3 regions of the Streptomyces sp. NPDC030799 genome follow, and region 3 is predicted to be linked to each of the others. Evidence: riboswitches for the same ligand, from Rfam matches in the RefSeq annotation. Region 3 holds a riboswitch; each other region holds the start of a gene.
What was found. A riboswitch is a leader RNA that binds a small molecule or an ion and turns the genes downstream of it on or off. The one in region 3 is predicted to bind cobalamin.
Positions count from the first base shown of each region.

Region 1: it holds a riboswitch for cobalamin, as region 3 does, so the genes downstream of both, ACZ41I_RS17035 (ribonucleoside-diphosphate reductase subunit alpha) here and ACZ41I_RS36330 (hypothetical protein) in region 3, are expected to answer to the same signal.
Region 2: it holds a riboswitch for cobalamin, as region 3 does, so the genes downstream of both, nicT (Nickel transporter NicT) here and ACZ41I_RS36330 (hypothetical protein) in region 3, are expected to answer to the same signal.

Region 1 is NZ_JBVIDS010000006.1:187,961-195,111, reverse strand. It holds gene ACZ41I_RS17040 (ribonucleotide-diphosphate reductase subunit beta) at 1-629, opposite strand, end outside; gene ACZ41I_RS17035 (ribonucleoside-diphosphate reductase subunit alpha) at 629-2,992, opposite strand; cobalamin riboswitch at 3,117-3,290, opposite strand; gene ACZ41I_RS17030 (hypothetical protein) at 3,571-3,978, shown strand; gene ACZ41I_RS17025 (hypothetical protein) at 4,282-4,485, shown strand; gene mctP (monocarboxylate uptake permease MctP) at 4,524-6,152, opposite strand; gene ACZ41I_RS17015 (DUF3311 domain-containing protein) at 6,149-6,430, opposite strand; gene ACZ41I_RS17010 (GntR family transcriptional regulator) at 6,565-7,151, opposite strand, start outside.
Region 2 is NZ_JBVIDS010000015.1:145,085-152,235, reverse strand. It holds gene ACZ41I_RS32905 (glycoside hydrolase family 13 protein) at 1-353, opposite strand, end outside; gene ACZ41I_RS32900 (ArsR/SmtB family transcription factor) at 447-791, opposite strand; cobalamin riboswitch at 870-1,059, shown strand; gene nicT (Nickel transporter NicT) at 1,089-2,168, shown strand; gene ACZ41I_RS32890 (nucleoside hydrolase) at 2,165-3,175, opposite strand; gene thrS (threonine--tRNA ligase) at 3,258-4,472, opposite strand; gene ACZ41I_RS32880 (hypothetical protein) at 4,799-5,581, shown strand; gene ACZ41I_RS32875 (RCC1 domain-containing protein) at 5,850-7,151, shown strand, end outside.
Region 3 is NZ_JBVIDS010000018.1:41,592-48,742, forward strand. It holds gene ACZ41I_RS36310 (histidine phosphatase family protein) at 1-377, shown strand, start outside; gene ACZ41I_RS36315 (hypothetical protein) at 396-734, opposite strand; gene ACZ41I_RS36320 (CbtA family protein) at 881-1,633, opposite strand; gene ACZ41I_RS36325 (CbtB domain-containing protein) at 1,656-1,877, opposite strand; cobalamin riboswitch at 1,914-2,055, opposite strand; gene ACZ41I_RS36330 (hypothetical protein) at 2,250-2,651, opposite strand; cobalamin riboswitch at 2,714-2,833, opposite strand; gene ACZ41I_RS36335 (methyltransferase family protein) at 2,864-3,628, opposite strand; gene ACZ41I_RS36340 (hypothetical protein) at 3,847-4,707, shown strand; gene ACZ41I_RS36345 (hypothetical protein) at 4,848-6,023, shown strand; gene ACZ41I_RS36350 (radical SAM protein) at 6,176-7,151, shown strand, end outside.

The DNA of each region.
Region 1 (7,151 bases), on a different contig from region 3:
AACACCCAGTTGGTGCCGGTGGCGAGGCCGTGCAGCAGACCCCGGCTGCGGAACCAGTACACGTAGGCGAAGGCGCCGTAGAAGAACAGGCCCTCGATGCACGCGGCGAAGCAGATCAGATTGAGCAGGAAGCGCCGGCGGTCGGCCTTCGTCTCCAGGCGCTCCAGCTTCTCGACCGAGTCCATCCACTTGAAGCAGAACCCGGCCTTCTCCCGGATGGAGGGGATGTTCTCGACGGCCGCGAAGGCCGCCGCCCGGTCGTCCGGGTCGGGGAGATAGGTGTCGAGCAGCGTCAGATAGAACTGGACGTGCACGGCCTCCTCGAAGAGCTGCCTGCTCAGATACAGGCGCGCCTCGGGCGAGTTGATGTGCTTGTACAGCGTCAGGACCAGGTTGTTCGCGACGATCGAGTCGCCCGTCGCGAAGAAGGCCACCAACCGGCCGATCAGGTGCTGCTCGGCCGGAGTCAGCTTGGCGAGGTCGGCGACGTCCGAGTGGAGGTCGACCTCCTCCACGGTCCAGGTGTTCTTGATGGCGTCCCGGTAGCGCTCGTAGAAGTCCGGGTAGCGCATCGGGCGGAGGGTGAGTTCGAAGCCCGGGTCGAGGAGGTTCTGGGGACGGGTGGACATTACTGGCAGGCCTCGCAGGACTCGGGGTTTTCCAGGGAGCAGGCGACCGCGTCGGGATCGGCGGCCTGCTGGACGGGGATGGTCTTCTGTGTCTGCGCCTGGGCGGCGCGGGCGATGCGCGTCGCGGGCCGCGAGCGCAGGTAGTACGTCGTCTTGAGCCCGGACTTCCAGGCGTACGCGTACATCGAGGAGAGCTTGCCGATGGTCGGCGTCTCCATGAAGAGGTTGAGCGACTGCGCCTGGTCGAGGAACGGGGTCCGCGCCGCGGCCATGTCGATCAGGCCGCGCTGCGGGATCTCCCACGCCGTGCGGTACAGGGCCCGTACGTCGGCCGGGATCCACGCGAAGTCCTGCACCGATCCGTTGGAGTCGCGCAGCGCCTCACGGGTCCGTGCGTCCCAGACGCCGAGCTCCTTCAGATCCTTCACCAGGTACGAGTTGACCTGCAAAAACTCACCGGACAGCGTCTCGCGCTTGAACAGGTTCGACACCTGCGGCTCGATGCACTCGTACGCGCCCGCGATGGAGGCGATGGTGGCGGTGGGCGCGATCGCCAGGAGGAGCGAGTTGCGCATGCCGACGGCCGCGATCCGCTCGCGCAGGGCCGCCCAGCGCTCCGGCCAGGTCAGCTCCACCTCGTAGTGGTCGGGGTGCAGCACACCGCGCGCGGTACGGGTCTTCTCCCAGGCCGGCAGCGGGCCGTTCCGCTCGGCGAGGTCGGCGGAGGCCTCGTACGCGGCGAGCATGATGCGCTCGGCGATCCGCGTGGACAGGGCCTTGGCCTCCGGGGAGTCGAAGGGCAGGCGCAGCTTGAAGAACACGTCCTGCAGACCCATGGCACCGAGGCCGACGGGCCGCCACTTGGCGTTCGACCGGCCCGCCTGCTCGGTCGGGTAGAAGTTGATGTCGACCACACGGTCGAGGAAGGTGACGGCCGTGCGGACCGTCTCGTCGAGGCGCTGCCAGTCGATGTCACCGCCGCTCACGAACGCACCGAGGTTGACCGACCCCAGGTTGCAGACCGCCGTCTCCCCGTCGTCCGTGACCTCCAGGATCTCGGTGCAGAGGTTGGAGGAGTGGACGACATGGCCGGGCAGGGCGGTCTGGTTGGCGGTGCGGTTCGCCGCGTCCTTGAAGGTCATCCAGCCGTTGCCGGTCTGCGCGAGGGTGCGCATCATCCGGCCGTACAGCTCACGGGCCGGGATCGTCTTCTTCGCGAGCCCCGCCGCCTCGGCCTTGCGGTAGGCGGCGTCGAACTCCTCCCCCCACAGGTCCACCAGCTCCGGCACGTCCGCCGGGGAGAACAGCGACCACTGTCCGTCGGCGTTGACCCGGCGCATGAACTCGTCCGGGATCCAGTGCGCGAGGTTCAGGTTGTGCGTACGGCGGGCGTCCTCACCGGTGTTGTCGCGCAGCTCCAGGAACTCCTCGATGTCGGAGTGCCAGGTCTCCAGGTAGACGGCCGCGGCGCCCTTGCGCCGGCCGCCCTGGTTCACGGCCGCCACCGAGGCGTCCAAGGTCTTCAGGAACGGCACGATGCCGTTGGAGTGCCCGTTGGTGCCGCGGATCAGCGAACCGCGGCTGCGGATCCGGGAGTACGACAGACCGATGCCGCCGGCGTGCTTGGAGAGCCGGGCCACCTGGTGGTAGCGGTCGTAGATGGAGTCCAGCTCGTCCAGCGGGGAGTCGAGGAGGTAGCAGGACGACATCTGGGGGTGGCGGGTGCCGGAGTTGAAGAGCGTGGGGGAGGACGGCAGGTAGTCGAGGCGGCTCATGAGCCGGTAGAGCGCGGCGACTTCGTCCAGGGAGCGGACACTGTCGTCCTCGGCGAGGCCTGCGGCGACCCGCAGCATGAAGTGCTGGGGGGTCTCGACGACCTTGCGGGTGAAGGGGTGCCGGAGCAGATACCGGCTGTGCAGCGTGCGCAGCCCGAAGTAGCCGAAGCGGTCGTCGGCGCCCGTGTCGATCAGCGCGTCCAGCCGCGCGGCGTGCACCCGCGCGAACTCGGCGGTCCGGTCGGCGATGAGCCCCTCCCGGTGTCCCACGGCCACGGACTCGGTGAAGGACGTCACGCCCTGCGAGGCGGCCTCCGCGCGGATGGTGAGGGTCAGCAGCCGGGCGGCCAGCCGGGAGTATGCGGGGTCCTCGGAGATGAGCCCGGCGGCGGCCTCCGTGGCCAGCTCCCGCAACTCCGCCTCGTCGGCGTTCGCCGACCGGCCACGCAGGGCGGCGGCGGCGACCCGGCCGGGGTCGGTGTCGGGGAGGTCGGCGGTCAGCTCGGTCAGGGTCCGCAGCAGCGCGGCACCGGGACCGTCGGTCTCCAGGCCGTCGGCTGAAGCCGGGTCTGCTGGCGCGATGGTCACGTGGGGCTCTCCCTCGCTCGGCACGGGGGCCTGGCGGAGGGCGGGGGCAGCCACGAGCGCACACGGCGTCGCGTCCACCGGCCCACTCCACGAGGCCCGGACGTCTCAGGGCACACCGGCCGGACGGCCGGGTGCGCTGTCGGCAGGTCCTCGGACTGACTCCTGTGCACGGCGTTCAGGGAACGGACACACACAAGTACACCGTTGCGGGACAGTTCCGGATTCGCACCGGATTCCCCTGCGGCGACAGCGAGGATGAGCATACATCTAGTGCCGGGCTGTCAGGTCACCCCCAGATGTTGTGTCTGTTGTGTGGTGCGGTGGCTTCGGAGGGTCAACTTCCGAGTTGCAGGGCCCGGCTGGAGTGTTTCCATGGAAGAAGGTGCCCCGCGGGTCCTTCGTGCCGAGAGCCGGCCTCGGAAGGAGAACGCACCATGACGAGGATCGTCCGTCATCCGCCGGGCAAGGTGCGGCCTCGCAGCGCGCCGATGGCGACGCTGGAGGCGAGACACGTGCGATCCGGGTTGTGTGGCTGATCCTCCTGACCGCACTCCTCGCCTGGGCCGCGGAAGGGCTTTGTGCTCACCGCCGGGCCCGGCATGGCCGAGATCGTGGGCCGTGAGGAGGTCGCCCGGGTCATCGCCCAGAGGCTGCGGCAGCGCGAGACCCGCAGGCCCTGTCTGCTCGTCGGCGGTGTCGGCACGGGCAAGACGGCCGTCCTGGTGCGGCTGACCGAGCTGCTGGCCCGGCAGCACGCCGTTCCCGTGCCGATCCGGCTGAGGGACGCAACCGGTGCCGATCTGAACTTCGAGCGCATGGCCAGGCAACGGTTCGCCGAGGAAGCGCCTCACGGCATTCTGGCGCGCACCAAGAGCGACCGGATCTGGCAGCAACTGCTCGCCGACGACAAGGTGGTCGTCATCGCCTCCCGGCCGCACAGTCCGCTGGAGAGCACCCCGCCGCGATCGTGGAGCTGGAGCCGCTGAGCGAGGAGTCGGCGCTGCACTTCGTCGAGGCGCGGGTCCCGGAGACGGACGAGCGCCGCGTGGACTGGATCGTGGAGACCGCGGAGGTCACCGAATCGCCGATCTACCTGCAGATCGCCCGCGAACTGCACCACCACGGCGACCTCGAACGCGTTCGTCCGCGCAACGACAAGGACCGGCTCGACACCCGCAGTTGGGACCGCAGCACGCTCCGGCTGTGGCTCCTGGAGACCTGGGCCCACGCCATGAGTGACGGCCGGCTGCGCGAGGACGTCGAGCTGAGCCCCCGGCCCCCGGGGCGGGGTGCCCCGGGGCGAGGTCCGCGAGCCCTTCTGCCGGCAGCAGCAGGTCCTGCTGCCCGGAACCATCCGCCGCTGCTTTCCCAGGCTGGTGCACCGAAAGACACCGCCCTGGGTCAGCATGCGCGTCCGCGAACTGGACCGCTTCTGGGACGCGATGGCCGGACGCACACGGGACGAGGGCGTCCGGCCGAGGCGCGTGGGCTAGGGGGTGTCGTTTGGATCATCCCGGCGTCGCAGGGTCCCCTAGTGCGCGCTGCCCGCCGTCGCCGACGGCAGTTCCACCTGGACGCCGAGGTCGCCCGCGTCCGCCGTGTAGTCGGCCGGGCTGGTCTCGTCGATGCCCTCGGGGGCCTTGGCGGCCTTGAGGACGAAGGTGAGGACCACGGTCACGGCGACGTTGAGGACGAACGCGGTCAGGCCGATGTAGCCGATCTCCCCGATGCCCGGGATCTCCTTGGCCGAGCCGCCGAAGTGCTTCTGGGTCGGCGAGGCGACCCCGTACGCCGCGACCGTGCCGTACACCATGCCGACCGCCCAGCCGGCGAGCAGCGCCCAGCGGTGGAACCAGCGGGTGAACAGGCCGCCGACCAGGGCCGGGAAGGTCTGCAGGATCCAGATGCCGCCGAGCAGCTGGAAGTTGATCGCGACCGTCTTGTCCATGGTGAGGACGAAGACCAGGGCGCCGACCTTCACCAGCAGTGAGACGATCTTGGAGACCTGGGCCTCCTGCCGGGGAGTGGCGTCCGGCTTGATGAAGTCCCGGTAGATGTTGCGGGTGAAGAGGTTCGCCGCCGCGATCGACATGATGGCCGCCGGTACGAGAGCGCCGATGCCGATCGCCGCGAAGGCCACGCCCGCGAACCAGTCCGGGAACATGTCCTCGAACAGCTGCGGGATGGCCAGCTGCCCGTTGGTGACCTTCACTCCGGCCGCGATCGCCATGAAGCCCAGCAGGGCGAGCAGACCGAGCATGAGGGAGTACAGCGGCAGGATCGTGGTGTTGCGGCGGATCACCTCACGGCTCCTGGACGACAGGGTCGCGGTGATCGAGTGCGGGTACATGAACAGCGCGAGCGCCGAACCCAGGGCCAGGGTGGCGTACGTCCACTGGTTCGCCTCCGGGGGCACGAGCGCGCCGCGCGGCTTGCCCGTCGCCGGGTTGACCTGGCTGAACGCGTGGCCCGCCTTGGCGAAGACGTCGTCGAAGCCGCCCAGCTTGATCGGGATGTAGATGATCGCCACCCCGATGACGATGTAGATCAGCGCGTCCTTGACGAAGGCGATCAGGGCGGGCGCGCGCAGGCCGGAGGAGTACGTGTACGCCGCCAGCACGCCGAACGCGATCAGCAGCGGCAGGTCCTTCACGAACCAGTTGGTGGTGTCCCCGCCACCGACGCCCATCACGTCCAGCACCGCCTGGATGCCGACGAGTTGCAGCGCGATGTACGGCATCGTCGCCAGGATGCCGGTCAGCGCCACGGCCAGCGACAGGCCCTTGGAGCCGAAGCGGCCCCGGACGAAGTCCGAGGTGGTGACGTAGCCGTGGCGGTGGCTGACCGACCACAGGCGCGGCAGGAAGGTGAAGATCAGCGGGTAGACCAGGATCGTGTACGGCACCGCGAAGAAGCCGGTGGCGCCCGCCGCGTAGATCGCCGCCGGCACGGCGACGAAGGTGTACGCCGTGTACAGGTCGCCGCCGAGCAGGAACCAGGTGATCCAGGTGCCGAACGACCGTCCGCCCAGGCCCCATTCGTCCAGGGAGTGCTCGTTCTCGGCCTTGCGCCAGCGGGCGGCCAGGAAGCCCATGACCGTGACGGCCAGGAAGAAGAAGATGAAGACGCCGAGCGCGACGCCGTTGACGTCGTTCTTCACTTCGCCTCACCGCCCTTCGGGGACACGGGGGAGGCATGGGAGGCGCGGGCGCGCTGGTCGCGCTGCCACAGCTTGTACGCGGCCATCGTCAGGGCGGTGGAGATCAGCACCCAGAGCATCTGGTACCAGTAGAAGAACGGGATCCCGACGAAGGCCGGGTCCGTCTTGGCGTAGGAGCCGACCCAGAGCATCGCCACGAAGGGCGCGACGAGGCAGAAGGCGATGATCACCCGGACCGGGGTGACGAGCGGTGGTCTCACTTCAGGTGTGTCGGACATGCCAAGGCTCTCCGTCCCCTCGCTGATCACCTGTGTAATGCGCAGGCAATCTAGGTGACGGTGTCGCGACAGTGGAAGACCTCGTCCGTATATCGGTATATCGATTCAGCGAACGTCCACCAGGTCCACCGGTCCTACTCGGCGGGCCGCTTGAGCCGTGCGACGAACTTGTAGCGGTCCCCGCGGTACACCGACCGCACCCACTCCACCGGCTTGCCCTCGCGGTCCAGGGAGTGGCGGGAGAGCATCAGCATCGGCAGGCCCACATCGGTGCCGAGCAAACCCGCCTCGCGCGGCGTGGCCAGCGAGGTCTCGATGGTCTCCTCCGCCTCGGCGAGGTGGACGTCGTAGACCTCGGCGAGCGCGGTGTAGAGGGACGTGTACTTCACGAGCGACCTGCGCAGTGCCGGGAAGCGCTTGGCGCTCAGATGCGTGGTCTCGATGGCCATCGGCTCGCCGTTGGCCATGCGCAGCCGCTCGATGCGCAGCACCCGTCCGCCGGCGGCGATGTCCAGCAGCCCGGCGAGCCGGTCGTCCGCGGTGATGTAGCCGATGTCCAGCAGCTGCGAGGTGGGCTCCAGGCCCTGGGCGCGCATGTCCTCGGTGTAGGAGGTGAGCTGCAGCGCCTGGGAGACCTTGGGCTTGGCGACGAAGGTGCCCTTGCCCTGGATGCGCTCCAGCCGGCCCTCCACGACCAGCTCCTGCAGTGCCTGGCGGACGG
Region 2 (7,151 bases), on a different contig from region 3:
GAGGTGTGGTTCGGGACGATGTCGACGACGACCTTCAGGCCGAGCCGGTGGGCCTCGCCCACCAGGGCGTCGAAGTCGTCCAGGGTGCCGAGGCGGGGATCGACGTCCCGGTGGTCGGCGACGTCGTAGCCTCCGTCGGCCAGCTCCGACGGGTAGAAGGGGCTCAGCCACAGGGCGTCGGCACCGAGGCCGGCGACGTGGCTCAGGCGCTGGGTGATGCCGCGCAGGTCGCCGAGGCCGTCGCCGTCCGCGTCGGCGAAACTGCGGGGGTAGACCTGGTAGATGACGGCCTGACGCCACCAGTCGGGGTTCTTGGAGGAGAGGTCCGGGGAGCGGTCTGCCACAGGGGCCATACGGGATCCCTTCAGGGGGAGGTGGACGACAGTACAAATCTGTCCACATGACCCGGAAAGGGAACCTTCGCATGGGGGGCCGAGGAGAGCACCTCAGCAGAGGTCCAGCACCGCGCGCAGCTCGGCGTCCACCACGCGGTAGCGCACCACCCGTCCCTGTTTCTCCCCGGCCACGACGCCCGCCGCCCGCAGCAGCCGCAGGGCCTGGGAGACGGCGGGATCGTTCATTCCGGTGGCCACGGCCAGGTCGGAGACGGCGAGCGGGCCGGTGCGGTGCAGGGCGAGGAGCAGGGCGAGCCGGTTGGCGTCGGCCAGCAGCGAGAAGCGGCCGGCCCAGGTGCGCACCCGGTCCGCGTCACCGATGGCGGCGATCGCCTCGCACACCCGGTGACCGTCGATGGTGCGCCGGTCGGCTCGGTCGGCAGGCACGAGATGCATGGCGTCATCCTCGCAGGTGGCTCTGTGATCTTGAATACCTGCACGGGTGCGCAGCTATGCAGTGCACCGCTCCCGCCCGTACGGTGGGCGGGCCGTGGTGCTCGGGAAGTCGATGAGAAGTCGACGCGGCCCTCGCCACTGTGACCGGGGAGTTCCGGTCCCGTCCGGCAGCAGCCGGGCCACTGGTCGGTCGTACGGCTGGGAAGGCAGGGACCGAAGAGCGCACCACCCCGTAAGCCAGGAGACCGGCCACGGCAGCTCACGAAGTGATCCACGAGGTGCTGGAGCGTGAACCCGATGGCCGATGCTGCTCCCTTCCGCTGGCGGCGCGAGGACACCCTGAAGACGGCGGGACTGCTGGCGGTGATCGTCGCCCTGCACGTCGTCGCCTTCGGGATCCTCTTCCTGCTGGTCGTGCCCGAGCACTACAGGGTCGGCACCGACGTCTTCGGGATCGGCCTTGGCATCACCGCCTACACCCTGGGCATGCGGCACGCGTTCGACGCCGACCACATCGCCGCGATCGACAACACCACACGCAAGCTGATGGCCGACGGGAAGCGGCCGGTGTCGGTGGGGTTCTGGTTCGCGCTGGGGCACTCCAGCGTGGTGGTCGTGCTGGCGGTGCTGATCGCCGGCGGTACGCAGCTCGCCGGCAAGGTGATGGACGAGCACTCGCGGACCCACCAGGTGCTCGGGTTCCTGGGAACGACGATCTCCGGCACGTTCCTCTACCTCATCGCGGCCCTGAACCTGGTCGCTCTGGTGGGCATCCTCAGGGTCTTCCGCGCGATGCGCGGCGGGGCGTACGACGAGCGGGAGCTCGAACAGCACCTGGACTCGCGCGGTTTCATGAACCGGATCCTCGGCCGCCTCACCAAATCGATCAGCCGGCCCGGCCAGATGTTCCCGCTCGGTTTCCTCTTCGGGCTCGGCTTCGACACGGCCACCGAAGTCACGCTGATGGTGATGGCCGGTTCGGGCGCCGCCGCCGGCCTGCCCTGGTACGCGGTCCTCTGCCTGCCGCTGCTCTTCGCCGCCGGCATGAGCCTGTTCGACACCCTCGACGGCACCTTCATGAACTTCGCCTACCAGTGGGCGTTCTCCAACCCCGTCCGCAAGGTCTTCTACAACCTCGCCATCACCGGCCTGTCCATCGCGGTCGCCTTCGTCATCGGCACGATCGAGCTGGTCGGGGTCCTGCACGAGAAGTTCGGTCTGCACGACGGCGTCACGGGCTGGATCGCCGGACTCGACCTGGACAACGTCGGCTATCTCATCGTCGGCCTGTTCGTGGTGGTGTGGGCGGCGGCACTGTCGTACTGGCGCGTCGCGCGGGTGGAGGAACGCTGGACGGCGAAGCCCGCCGCCGATTAGGGGGTGTCGTTCGGACGCCGGGATGATCCGAACGCCACCCCCTGGCGCTCCACGGTCTCCAGGTACAGCTTCACGTACCGGTCCACGTCGACCTGCAAAGCCACGTCCACCAGGGCGTGTTCGCGCTTGCCCTCGTGGATCTCGGACTCGCCGGGGCGGGGGCGGCGGTCGACGATCGTCTGGCCCCGGGTCGGGCCCGGGGCCAGGCAGACCTCGACGGGCAGGAGCCGGGTGGTGATGCCGGCCGGGTCGGCGACCGCGCACACCGCGCCCGCGTCGCCGAGGCCGCCCGCCTCCTCCGCCTCCGGGGCCTCTCCCTGTGTGGTCGGCCGGTGCGCGAGGAGTTCGCCGGCCAGCCGGGTGCCGGGGTCGCTGCTCGTGCGCAGCCGGTGGACGTCCGGGGCGTCGACGACGACCTGCATGAAGACGTCCAGGCCGTACATGGTGATCGGCACCCCGGCGGTGAGCAGGATCGCCGCCGCCTCCGGGTCGTGCCAGACGTTGAACTCGGCGACCGGCGTGGCGTTCCCGACGGCGACCGCGCCGCCCATGAAGACGATCCGCTCGATGTTGCGGGTCACCTCGGGGTGGGTGCGCAGCAGCAGGGCGATGTTGGTGAGCGGTGCGGTGGGGATGAGGGTGACCGGGCGGGGGGAGGCGAGGATCTCACGGCGCAGCAGGGCGACCGCGTCGAGGTCGACGGGGGTGCGGGTCGGCGCGGGCAGGCCGAGGTCGCCCATGCCGTCCGAGCCGTGCACATGCCGGGCCGAGCGGGCGGGTTCGATCAGCGGGCGTTCGGCGCCCCGGCCCACCGGGATGTCCGGGGCGCCCGCCTGCTCCAGCACGGTCAGGGTGTTGCGGACCACACCGTCGACGTCCGTGTTCCCGGCCACGCAGGTCACGGCCCGCAGGTCCAGGCCGGGGTGGCGTACGGCGAGCAGCAGGGCCAGGGCGTCGTCGACGCCGGTGTCGCAGTCGATGATCACGGGGATGGGCTGACCGGTCACAGCGGGCTCCTTCGTCGTGCCGACGCTCAAACCCTAGATCAGCACCCGGTGATCGGCCCCATGACGCCGGGTCCGACCGCGATCAGTCCCACAGCGCGGTGCCGCGTGCGGCCACCCGGGCGCTGATCGCGGCCAGCAGGTCCGGCACCGGCAGCGCCCCGGGGCGGCGGCCGTCCCGCAGGCGTACCGCGGCCAGCCCCGCCCCGGCCTCACGGGCGCCGATCACGGCCTGGTACGGCACCAGGCGGGCCGCCCGGATCCGGGCGCCCAGGGTGCCCTCGGCCGGACCGGCGAGCTCCGCCCGCAGCCCCAGCTGCAGGGCCTGCCGCACGACCGCCGCCGCCTGCTCCTCCTGCTCCTCGGCGACCGGCAGGACCATCAGCTGGACGGGGGCCAGCCAGGCCGGGAAGGCGCCGGCGTGCGCCTCGACGAGGTGGGCGACGGCCCGCTCGACGCTGCCGATGATGCTGCGGTGCACCATCACCGGGCGGTGCTTCGCACCGTCGGCGCCGATGTAGTGCAGGTCGAAGCGGGCCGGCTGGTGGAAGTCGATCTGCACGGTGGACAGGGTGGACTCACGCCCGGCCGGATCGGCGATCTGTACGTCGATCTTCGGACCGTAGAAGGCGGCCTCGCCCTCCGCCTCCTCGTACACCACGCCGGACGCGTCCAGGACCTCCCGCAGCAGCTCGGTGGCCCGGCGCCACAGTTCCGGATCGGCGACGTACTTCCCGCCCTCCCCGGGCAGCGACAGCCGGTGCCGTACGGCCTCGATGCCGAGGTCGGCGTAGGCACGGGCGATCAGCTCCAGCGCGGCGCGGGCCTCGTCCACCGCCTGGTCCAGGGTGCAGAAGATGTGCGCGTCGTTGAGCTGGATGGCGCGGACACGGGTCAGACCGCCGAGGACACCGGAGAGTTCGGCGCGGTGCATGCCGCCCAACTCGGCAATCCTGAGCGGCAGTTCGCGGTAGCTGTGGGAACGGGAGCGATAGATCAGGGCGTGGTGGGGGCAGAGGCTGGGTCGGAGCACGACCTCCTCCGCACCGAGTTTCATCGGCGGGTACATGTCGTCGCTGTAGTGGTCCCAGTGCCCGGAGATCTCGTACAGCTCCCGTTTGCCGAGCGCGGGCGAGTACACGTGCCGGTACCCGGCGCGGCGTTCGGCTTCGCGGATGTACTCCTCCAGGGTGTGCCGTACGACCGCGCCGTCGGGCAGCCAGTACGGCAGGCCGGCGCCCATCAGCGGGTCGGTGTCGAACAGGTCCAGCTCACGGCCGAGCCGGCGGTGGTCGGGCAGACGGTCGTTCACGGGGGTCACTCCTCGGTCGGAGAGGCGGGAGAGGCGAACGCCCCGTGACAACCAGAAGCCCCGGGGCGTTCGCCCCGGGGCTTCGATGCTGGTCAGGTGTCAGCGCGCCGGGACGGTCTCCGGCGTCGTCGTGCTCTTCGGGCACTGCTGGGCGCGCTGCATGGGGGCGACCGTAGCAGGCAGTGAAGCCGCAGGTCGAGGCGTTTTCGGCGGGCCGCTCACCCGGACGGACCCAAGCGCTGGTGAGGCGGGCGGGGCGGTGGTGCCGTGAGAGCAGGCACCCCGTCGGCCGCAGCCCAGGAGGCACCTCTGACATGATCGATGCGATACGCCTCCGTGGCCTCCCGCTCTGGCTCACCGTCGCCGGCCTTCTCGGCCTGGGCGGCTGCGCGGCGCTCGGTCTGAAGCACCCGGCGACCGCGCCCCAGCCCCTCCCGACGATCGACAAGCCGGCCCCGGCGCCGAAACCGTCCGCGCGGGCCGACGGCTCCACCCTCACCGACGAACAGGCACAGGCCGCGCTCATCACCGAGACCGACCTCGGTGCCCCCTGGACGCCGACCGACGGTGCGGCCACCTGGCGGGACGGCCTGCTGAAGGCGACCACCGAGGCCGGCGACTGCCAGCCGCTGCTGGACGCCCTCTACACCGACGAACTCCTCGGCGGTCCCGCCCGCGTCGCCATCGGTCTGGACGACGCCGACACCGACGCGCAGCTGCGCTACCAGATCGCCGCCCGGCGTCCCTCCGACGTCGACGCGGCGCTGAAGTGGCTCGCGACGATGCCGGCGCAGTGCGCGCGCTTCACCGCCACCACGGAACTGGGGATCCTGGAGGACGTCCAGGTCACCGACGCCCCGCTGCCGGAGGTCGGCGACGCCCGACAGGGCCTGCGCATCAGCATCGCCGCCCTGTCCCCGGACGGGCAGGAGAGCCTGCTCTCGCTGGACCTGGCCGCCGTCCGGGTCGGCGAGGACGCCTTCGCCTTCACCAACGGCGGCCTGGGCGGCGTGGCGAACAACGTGACCCAGGCCGCGGTCCAGGTCGGCGCGCTACGCCTGGCGGACGTCCGCAGGCAGGGGCGGGCGCAGGTCTGACCCCCGGACTGCCCAGGCGGAACCGCCTGGAGAAAAAGCAGACCGAATGTGCCGTCCTGCAAAAGGAATTCACGTTTTCAGATAGTCGGTCATGCGATTTCTCGTTGGCGACGCCCCCGGACAGTCCAGGGCCCACCTGCACAACGAGTGACAAGCAGATCCATGAATGGCCATTCGCGGTGTCGATGCGGATCTTTGCCCAAATGATGCGCCGAGAATAGGGCGGCTCGTGAGTGTACGGGCCAAGAATCCGCACGAGAGGGTCATTATGAGAACGCTCCGTGGCTCGTCCTGGGGAGCACGCATCGCAGCCGTCTGCACGGCGGCGATGCTGGGGCTCTTCCCGGGGGCATGGCTGAGCACAGCACACGCCGACAACGGGAGATCGGACGTACCCGGCGCCGTGGTCTCCTGGGGAATCAACCAGTCCGGCCAGCTCGGCCAAGGCACCGTAACCAACAACGAACCCATCCCGAACCGCGTCTGCGGCTCTGCCTCCTGCTCCTCACAGCTCGACCACGTCATCGCCGTCTCCGGGGGCGGAGCACACAGCCTGGCCCTCCGCTCCGACGGCACCGTCCTCGCCTGGGGCAGCAATTTCCGCGGTCAGCTCGGCAATGGCACGACCACCGACAGCTCCACCCCCGTGCAGGTGTGTGCGCCCGGCCAGACCGCTCCCTGCAGCCAGTTCCTCACCGGCATCGTCGCCGTCTCCGCAGGCGGCCGCCACAGCCTCGCGCTGAACCGCGACGGTCGCGTCTTCGTCTGGGGAGGCAACGACGAAGGCCAGCTCGGCAACGGCACCAATACGGACAGCAACGTCCCGATTCAGCTGCTCAGCGTGGGCGGCGTGCAGTCCATCTCCGCCGGCGCCGCCCACAGCCTGGTGTCCCTCAACAACGGCACCGCCCGCAGCTGGGGGGAGAACATCCGCGGTGCGCTCGGCGACGGTACGACCACCAACAGCAATGTCCCCGTCACGGTGACCGGCCTCACCAACGTCCAGTCCGTCGCCGCAGGCGGCTTCCACAGTCTGGCGGCGCTGACCGACGGCACCGCCCGCAGCTGGGGCGGCAACTTCGACGGCCAGCTCGGCGACGGCACCTTCACCGACAGCAGCGTTCCGGTCCAGGTGAGCGGCCTCACCAATGTGCAGTCCGTCTCCGCAGGGCGCCTCCACAGCGCGGCACTGCTGACCGACGGCACGGTCCGTGCCTGGGGAAACAACGCCTTCGGTCAGCTCGGCAACGGCACGACCGTCAGGAGCAACACCCCGGTCCAGGTGATCGGCCTCAGCACGGTGCAGTCCCTCTCCGCACACGACGGTGACCACAACCTGGCACTCCTGAACGACGGAACGGTCCGCGCCTGGGGGGACGACTCCTTCGGTCAGCTCGGTGACGGCGGCAATGCCACCATCCGCAGCACACCCCAGCGGGTCTGCGCTCCGGGTCAAAGCGCGCCCTGCACCCAGTTCCTGACCAACGTCACCGCCGTCGGCGCAGGCGCCGAGCACAGTCTCGCCATCGTCCGGCCCTCCGCCGACGTGGCCATCGCCAAGAGCGCGATC
Region 3 (7,151 bases):
CGGTGCCGGAACTGGCGGGGCTCGACGTGGGCCGCTGGCGGGGCCGCACCCTTGAGGAGGTGGGGGCCGCCGAGCCGGAGGCGGTGGGCCATTGGCTCACCGACCCCGGCTGCGCCCCGCATGGTGGTGAGTCCGTGCAGGACCTGTGCGGAAGGGTCGCACGGTGGCTGGCCGACGCGCAGGCCGTGGCGGGCCGTACGGTCGCCGTCGTCGAGCCGGAGGTGGTGCGGGCGGCCGTCGGCGGCGCGCTGGGGTTGCCTGTCACGGTTTTCTGGCGCCTCGATGTGCCGCCGCTGACCGTGACCGAACTCAGCGGCCGGGCCGGGCGCTGGAATCTGCGGCTGGGGCGTCCGCTTGCCGCGCCGGACGCCGATTAGGCGCCGCCGGCCGGTGGTTCAGTCTGCCGAAGCCCGGTGACGGCGCAGCAGCGCCGCTATCGCGCAGCGCAGGCAGGTGCCGTCGTCGCCCGGCTCCATGGCTTCGCGGTCGGGGCATGTCGTCGGCGCCGGATGGGACCGTCCCCGGCAGCCGTCCCCCGAGGCCGCGATCAGCATCTCCAGGTCGTGCAGCAGCTGTTCGGTGCGCTTGGCCTGCTGGGCGAGCACCCGCACCCGGGCGCTCTGGCCGCCGATCTGCCGTCGGCTGGCGACCAGTTGCTCGTATTCCCTCGGGGTGAGGGCGACCGCGTCGCGGCCACCGACGGTGATCCGGCGGGGCTGTGGGGCTCTGGCCACTCGGTTCCTCCGCTCCTCGCCCGGGCATCCGCCTCCGGTCCGCCGCCGGATTCCCTCGCCCTGCCGGTGAACCCGTGCGCCGGTGTCCGGAGAACGCCAGAGGGCCCCCGGATGGTTCCGAAGGGCCCTCTGTTGTCCGGAAGGGGTCAGTGCGCGGCCGGAACCGCTCGCCCGCTCTCGGCCGTCGCCGGCTTGGGGCTCAGCAGCCGCTCGGCCAACTCGCCGAAGAGGAGGCCGAATCCGCCCCACAGAGCGGCCTGGATGCCCAGTGCCGAGAGCCGGAACCGCCACAGCAGGGTGGCCGGGAAGCCCTTGGGGACCTCGTTGACGACAGGCAGGAACTGGTAGGCCAGACCGATCACGACGGCGAACGCGGCCACCGCGACGACCGTCGCCCACCAGGTGCCCAGACGGGGAGCCAGGCGCTTGCCCAGCAGGGTGGCGGCGACCGCCAGCAGGACGCTGAGCAGCATCATCAGGAAGTACAGGGTGGTCCGCCTGCCGATGGTGTCGGGCTCGCCGACCGACGGCGGGTTGGCCGGGTACTTCAGGAACGGCACGACGTACACGGCGAGGAGGGCGCAGCCCGACAGCAGCAGCGCGGTGGCGCGCGGGCTGAAGCGGCCCACGCGGCCCAGGGCGAAGCAGAAGGCGAGCGCGGCGATCCCGCCGAAGGCGACCCCGTACACGAGGACACCGGTGGCGAGGCCGGCGGTGGACTGGAGGGAGCGGGAGACGACTTCCATCTCGTGCTCGTGGGAGTGGGCCTCCTCGAAGCTGATCGCCTTGTCGACGCTCGGCTCACCGAGGACGTACGCCACGACGAGGGCGAGCACGCCGGCCGCGAGGCCGGCGAGCATGCCCCGTACGAGGAGGTTCCGTACGGTTGCGGAATTCATGGGCGGGCGGTGTCCCCTCGCCTCAGTGGCAGGGGAAACCGAGCAGGTGCCGGGCGTCGTGCACCCACTCGTGGACGTCCGTGCCGTTGAGCACCGAGGTGGCGCCCTGCTCGGCGCCGACGAAGTAGAGCAGGATCAGCATGAGGATGCCGAAGAAGACCGCCCAGGGGGCAATCGCCTTCAGCGGCAGCTTGGCGGGTACGACGGGGGTGGTGGCTGTCGGCTGGGCGACGGTCTGCGCCATGGCAGAACCTCCTCTGGGAGTTCGCGTCCCATCTCGGTGGTGCACAGGACGACGGCCACGGGTCTGACTCACGGGACGCCTCGGGGGCGTCTCGCATACAGTGGCGCGACCGTGCCGGATTCCCACCGGCTTCCGTCTCGCCGTCGTCGATATCGGACAGACCGTACCGCGTGCCGCGCGCACGGCCAAGACCGCCTGCCCCCGCCGTGATCTTCCTCTCCCAGCAGGCGGGACAGGACGAGGCCGGTGGGGCGGCAGCGCAGGCAGGGCCCACATCAACGGCGCCCGGGGGCAGTTGCGCACGGCCGTGTCGGTGGCGCGCACCGGACGGTGGCGACCTGCGCCGGCTCGGTGCCGTACCGGACCCCTGGGTCAACGGGGATCCGCACGGCGCCGTGGCGGCGTGAAGGCGTACAGGTCGAGGATGTCCGGCTGGGGAGCGACGCCCGGGCCACCCGCCCGTACCCACGTCACGATGTCCTCGGTCGCATCCGGGTCGTTGACAAGTCCCAGCCAGACCGGCCGCGCACCGGCGGCCCGGCCCGCGGTGGACGGCTGTACGACGATGACGTTGGCCTGGTCGCACACGTCGAGGCAGTCGGAGATGCGCACCGGCACCTCCGCCCGCAGCCGTGCGGTCTGCGCCTGGTGATCAACCCCCGTCACCTTGGGGCTGCCGCAGCAGCAGTCCCGGCACACGACGACCCGGCACGGCGCCGCAGCGCTCCCCGTCCCCGCTCCGCCGGACGCCTCTTCCGCCGGCCTCTCGGGCACGCCCATGTCACTCCCCTCCCGGGGAGATCCGCCCCGGTGTGCGTCGAGGAGGCGACCGCGTGAGTCTCTGGCTCCCGGGTCGTCGCCCGCCCGGCCTGCCCGCCCCGGGCGGAGCGGAGGCCTGCCGGAACTCGCTCACCGGTCACAGTGGCGGGACCGCGCCGGATTCACACCGGCTTCCTCGGACCGCCGTCGCCCTATGTCGCAGGTCATCATGCCATCACCGGTGGGAGCGCCGCGTGTACCATCACCGCTCCCGCCCTCCGACGGCGGCCGGAGCGACGACCGGGCCGGGGGGTGTCGTTCGGATCATCCCGGCGTCGCGGGCCCTGGCGCGGCACGCTGCCCGCGGGGCGCCGGCCGACCCGGTGGGCCGTGCGGCGTATGTGGGGGATCAGGGCCGGGACTTCGGCGCGGTAGGCGTCGTAGGCGGCGCCGAACCGCCGGGCCATCGGGCGGTCCTCGACCCGGACCCGGCGCAGCAGCCCGGGTATCGCGGCCACCAGGAACGCCACCCGGACACCGAAGCCGCAGGCCGGCACGGAACCGGTGACCAAGCCGAGCAGGCCGGTGCAGATGGGGTGGCGGACCAGCCGGTACGGCCCGTCCGTGCGCAGCTCGTGGTGCTCCCGGACCGTCGGCACACTGGCCCACATCGTCCCCAGCACCCGGCGGGACCACAGCAGCAGGGCGGTCGAGGCGACGGCGGGCAGGACACCCAGGAGGGCCGGCTCGGGCCGCCAGTACTGCAGATGGCGCCAGAACCCTTCGAAGCGCCCGACCGGGATGAAGAACGCGGAGACGCCCGCCGCCGGCAGCAGCCGGCGCGGCAGCGTGCGGCGCAGTCCCCGCAGCCAGCCGCGCAGTCCCAACCGGCTCCGCACGCCGAAGTGGACAGCGCCCACGACCCAGGCCGCGACGAAGATCAGGACGCAGAGGTCGACGGTCAGGACGAGTGCCGAGTGAAGAGAACCCATGCCTCAAGACTGCTCCGCGTACCCAGCCGATCACCACCACCCACGGGTCGATGGAGAGGCCCCCGCCTATCCCCACCGCTCCCCACCGTTCTCCGTCCACGGATGCAGAACGCGGCGGCAAGGCCCGTACCGGACACGGCAGTTCGGGCGTGTCCCGGGTGTGGCGCTGCTAGCCTGCGCGCAGGTGCTCGGGCGGGACAGGGGAGGAGCTGAACGCCGTGGTCCATGCGTTCGCCGTGTACCGGGACGCCATGCGCGAGGCGTGGGGTGACTGGTGGCTGGCCTGGCCCCTGCTGCAGAAGGTCGGCGTGGGGGACGTCCTGCACGACTCGCGCGGGTCCGTCCGCGCGGCCGGGACGCTGGCCGACCGCAGGATCGCCTTCGACGCGACGGCGCCCGAGGCCCGCGGTGCCTTCCTGCACGACGCCGGCGGCGGGATCGACGTCCGCTTCAAGGCGTCCGGCGCCACGGACCCGCTCTTCACGGCCCTCGTCGACGCGGACGCCGGGGTGCTGCTGCGGTTCGCCCGGCAGCGGGCCGCGCTGGTGGCGTACCGGGGCCTGGCCGGGAGCGGTCTGACGGACACCCCTGCCCTGGCCCGGGCGCTCGTCCGCCGCTACTGGGAGGGCCGCTGGGAGGCCGGTCTGCTCGCCGTGACCGAGGTGGTGCGGGCCGATGCGGCCGCCGTGCTGGTGGCCGCCGAGGCGGGCGCCTCGGCCGAGCTGCGCCTGGCCACGTCCGTCGGCGCCGGGCCGCTGCAGCTGCTCGACCTGGCGGGCTCGGCGCGGCTCGCCGGCAGCAGGCACCTGGGCTTCCAGTGGATCGGCGAAGCCCTCACGCCGCTCTTCCGGGTCGTACGGCTGCGCGGCACCTGGCTCGGCGGGGTGCGCGAGGAGTACGGACCCGTGCAGCCGGGGCGCGGCCTCGACGCCGAGCCCGTACCGCCCCTGCTGCTGGAGCAGGCCGCCGACGACCCGGCAGCCGTGCTCGAAACGCCGCCGCAGCTCGTCGGTGAGACGGAGACCGAGACAGAGCCCGGGACCGGGACCGCACCCGAGCCGGCCCAGGACGCGTCCTGACCGGGCCGGCCCCGCTGTCCGTCCGGCGCGCCGCCGCACGGCTGCACGCCGTCGCCGGGCTGGAGGAGGAGCTGCGTCAGTGGCAGGGCGCGAGCCGCGCCGGCGGTCCGCTGGAGAAGCATCACAGCCAGCTGGAGGCGGTGCTCGCGCTGCTCGGCGTGGGAGTGGCCGACGTACGGGCGCGGCTCGCCGACGGACGCGCGGACGACGTGCCCGGCCGGGTCCTGGACCTGCACCATGTGTGGGACTACTACCGCACCCGGTTCCTGCTGCGCCGCGTCCGTGACTACCGCCGTGTCCTGGACGTCGCCGACGAGTTGGCCTGGGAGTGCTACGGGCCGGTCCTCGGCCTCGCCGGAGCTCGCGCCAAGGAGCCCCCGCTGGTCGGCTTCAGCCGGACGGCCTCGCCGCGCGCCCACCGCCGGGGCAGCGCCTACCACGATCTGCTGCCCCGCGGTGGCATCCACACCCGCGAGGGCCGCGAGGCCGCCGCACGGCTGCCGTTCCCCGTCATCGACGTGCCCTGGTCCTTCGGCTCCCATCTGCCCGCCCTGCTGACGGTGGCGCACGAGGCCGCGCACCACATCGACGACGACCGGGGCCTCGGCGACGAGATCCGCCGGCGGATCACGGCGGCCGGTCTGGCCCCGGAGCGTGCCGTCCCCTGGGAGCGGTGGTCGGGCGAGGCGTTCGCCGATGTGTGCGCCGCCGTGCTGTGCGGGCCCGCCTACGCCGCCGTACTCGCCGAACTGCTCGACGCCGGGGACGACACGGACGAGCCGGACGAGCGGGACTTCGACGGAGCGCATCCGCCGCCCGGGGCCCGGCTGCGGCTGGTCCGTGCCGCCGCCCGGCTGGCCGGACACCCGGGCGCGCCGGACGACACCGAAGACCGCGCCTGCGACGGCGACGAGGCCCATGTCGTGGCCGGCGCGCTTCTGCGGGGCGGCTGGTCCGGGCTGGACGGGCTGTCGCTCACCGATCTGCTCGGGGCCGGAGGCCCGCCCGGCCGGGCGGACGTACCCGAGGGGGCGCGGCGGCTGCTGGCGGGCGGCCCGTCCCGGTGCTCCTCGGCGGCCGGGGTGCTGGCGGCGGCCGCCCTCGCCTTCCAGCGCGACCCGGCCGCGTACGACCGGCAGGCCGTCGGCGAGCGGGCCGTGACCGAGGTGCTGCGCCTGCGGGCCGCCGGTACACGGGCGGCACGTGCCGCGGACCCGTCGGCCGTCGAACGCCGCCGCGTGCACACCGAGGCGGGCCGTGCGGTGCTGGCCGCGCTGGCTGCCCGGCCGGATCCGAGCCGAGCGGATTTCTGGTGAGCGCCTGCCGCAGCCGGCCGAGAAGGCGACGTCCTGGGACCCGCCCGGATCCGAACCTGCCGGCTCCGGATCCAAGTCTCCTGGTTCGCCGGAGAGTTGACCGGCCCGGAGCTACCCTGGCTGAGGCGCACCGACCGGACGGGGGACGGCACATGGGCATGCAGTGGACGCCGGCGGTCCTCCACCGGCAGCGGCACGGACGGGTGCAGTGCGTGCTGTGTCCCTTCCGCTGTTCGCTGAAGGACGGCGAGACGGGTCTGTGCGGGGTGCGCCGCCGGTCCGGGGACCGACTGGAGACCGCGACCTTCGCGTCGTCGGTGCGGCACTGGGACACCGTCGAGCGCAAGCCGCTGTTCCACTACCGGCCGGGCACACCCTGTCTGACCCTGGCCGCGCCCGGCTGCACCTTCGCGTGCGACTACTGCATCAACCACCGTATGTCCCAGTACGGCCGGGAGGACTCCGTCCGCTGGGACGCCGAGCCGGTGGACCCGGCCGAGGTGACCGGCGAGGCCGCACAGCGCTCGGGGTGCGTCGCGATCTCCTACACCGAGCCCTCGCTGGCCATCGAACTCACCGCCGCGCTCGCCGAGTCGGGCCGTCCGCTGGGAGTGGACGTGGTCTGGAAGAGCAACGGCTTCCTCACCGCCGAGGCCGTCGACCTCGCGGCGAGCCATGTCGCCGCCGTGAACGTCGACGTGAAGACCCTCGACGAACGCGACCATCGTGAACTGACCGGCGCCCGGCCCGGTCCCGTGCTCGACGCGCTCGCCGGGCTGCGGGAACGCGGTGTCTGGGTGGAGGTGTCGACCCCGCTGATCCCCGGCCTCACCGCCGGCCCCGGCACCCTGCGCCCGATCGCCCGGGCACTGGCCGCGCTGGATCCCGCGATCCCCTGGCATCTGGTCCGGGCCACGCCCGCCCACCGCCGCACCGGCCACGCGCCCACGCCGGTGGCCGACCTGGAGGCCGGGGTGCGGATCGGGCACGAGGAGGGGTTGCGGCATGTGTACGTCGAGCGGGCCCTGGGCGCCGATGGGCGGGCCACCCGGTGCCCGCGGTGCCGTACCACCGTGGTGGCACGGGACATCTGGGCGCTGGGCGAGAACGTGCTCGTGGACGGCAGGT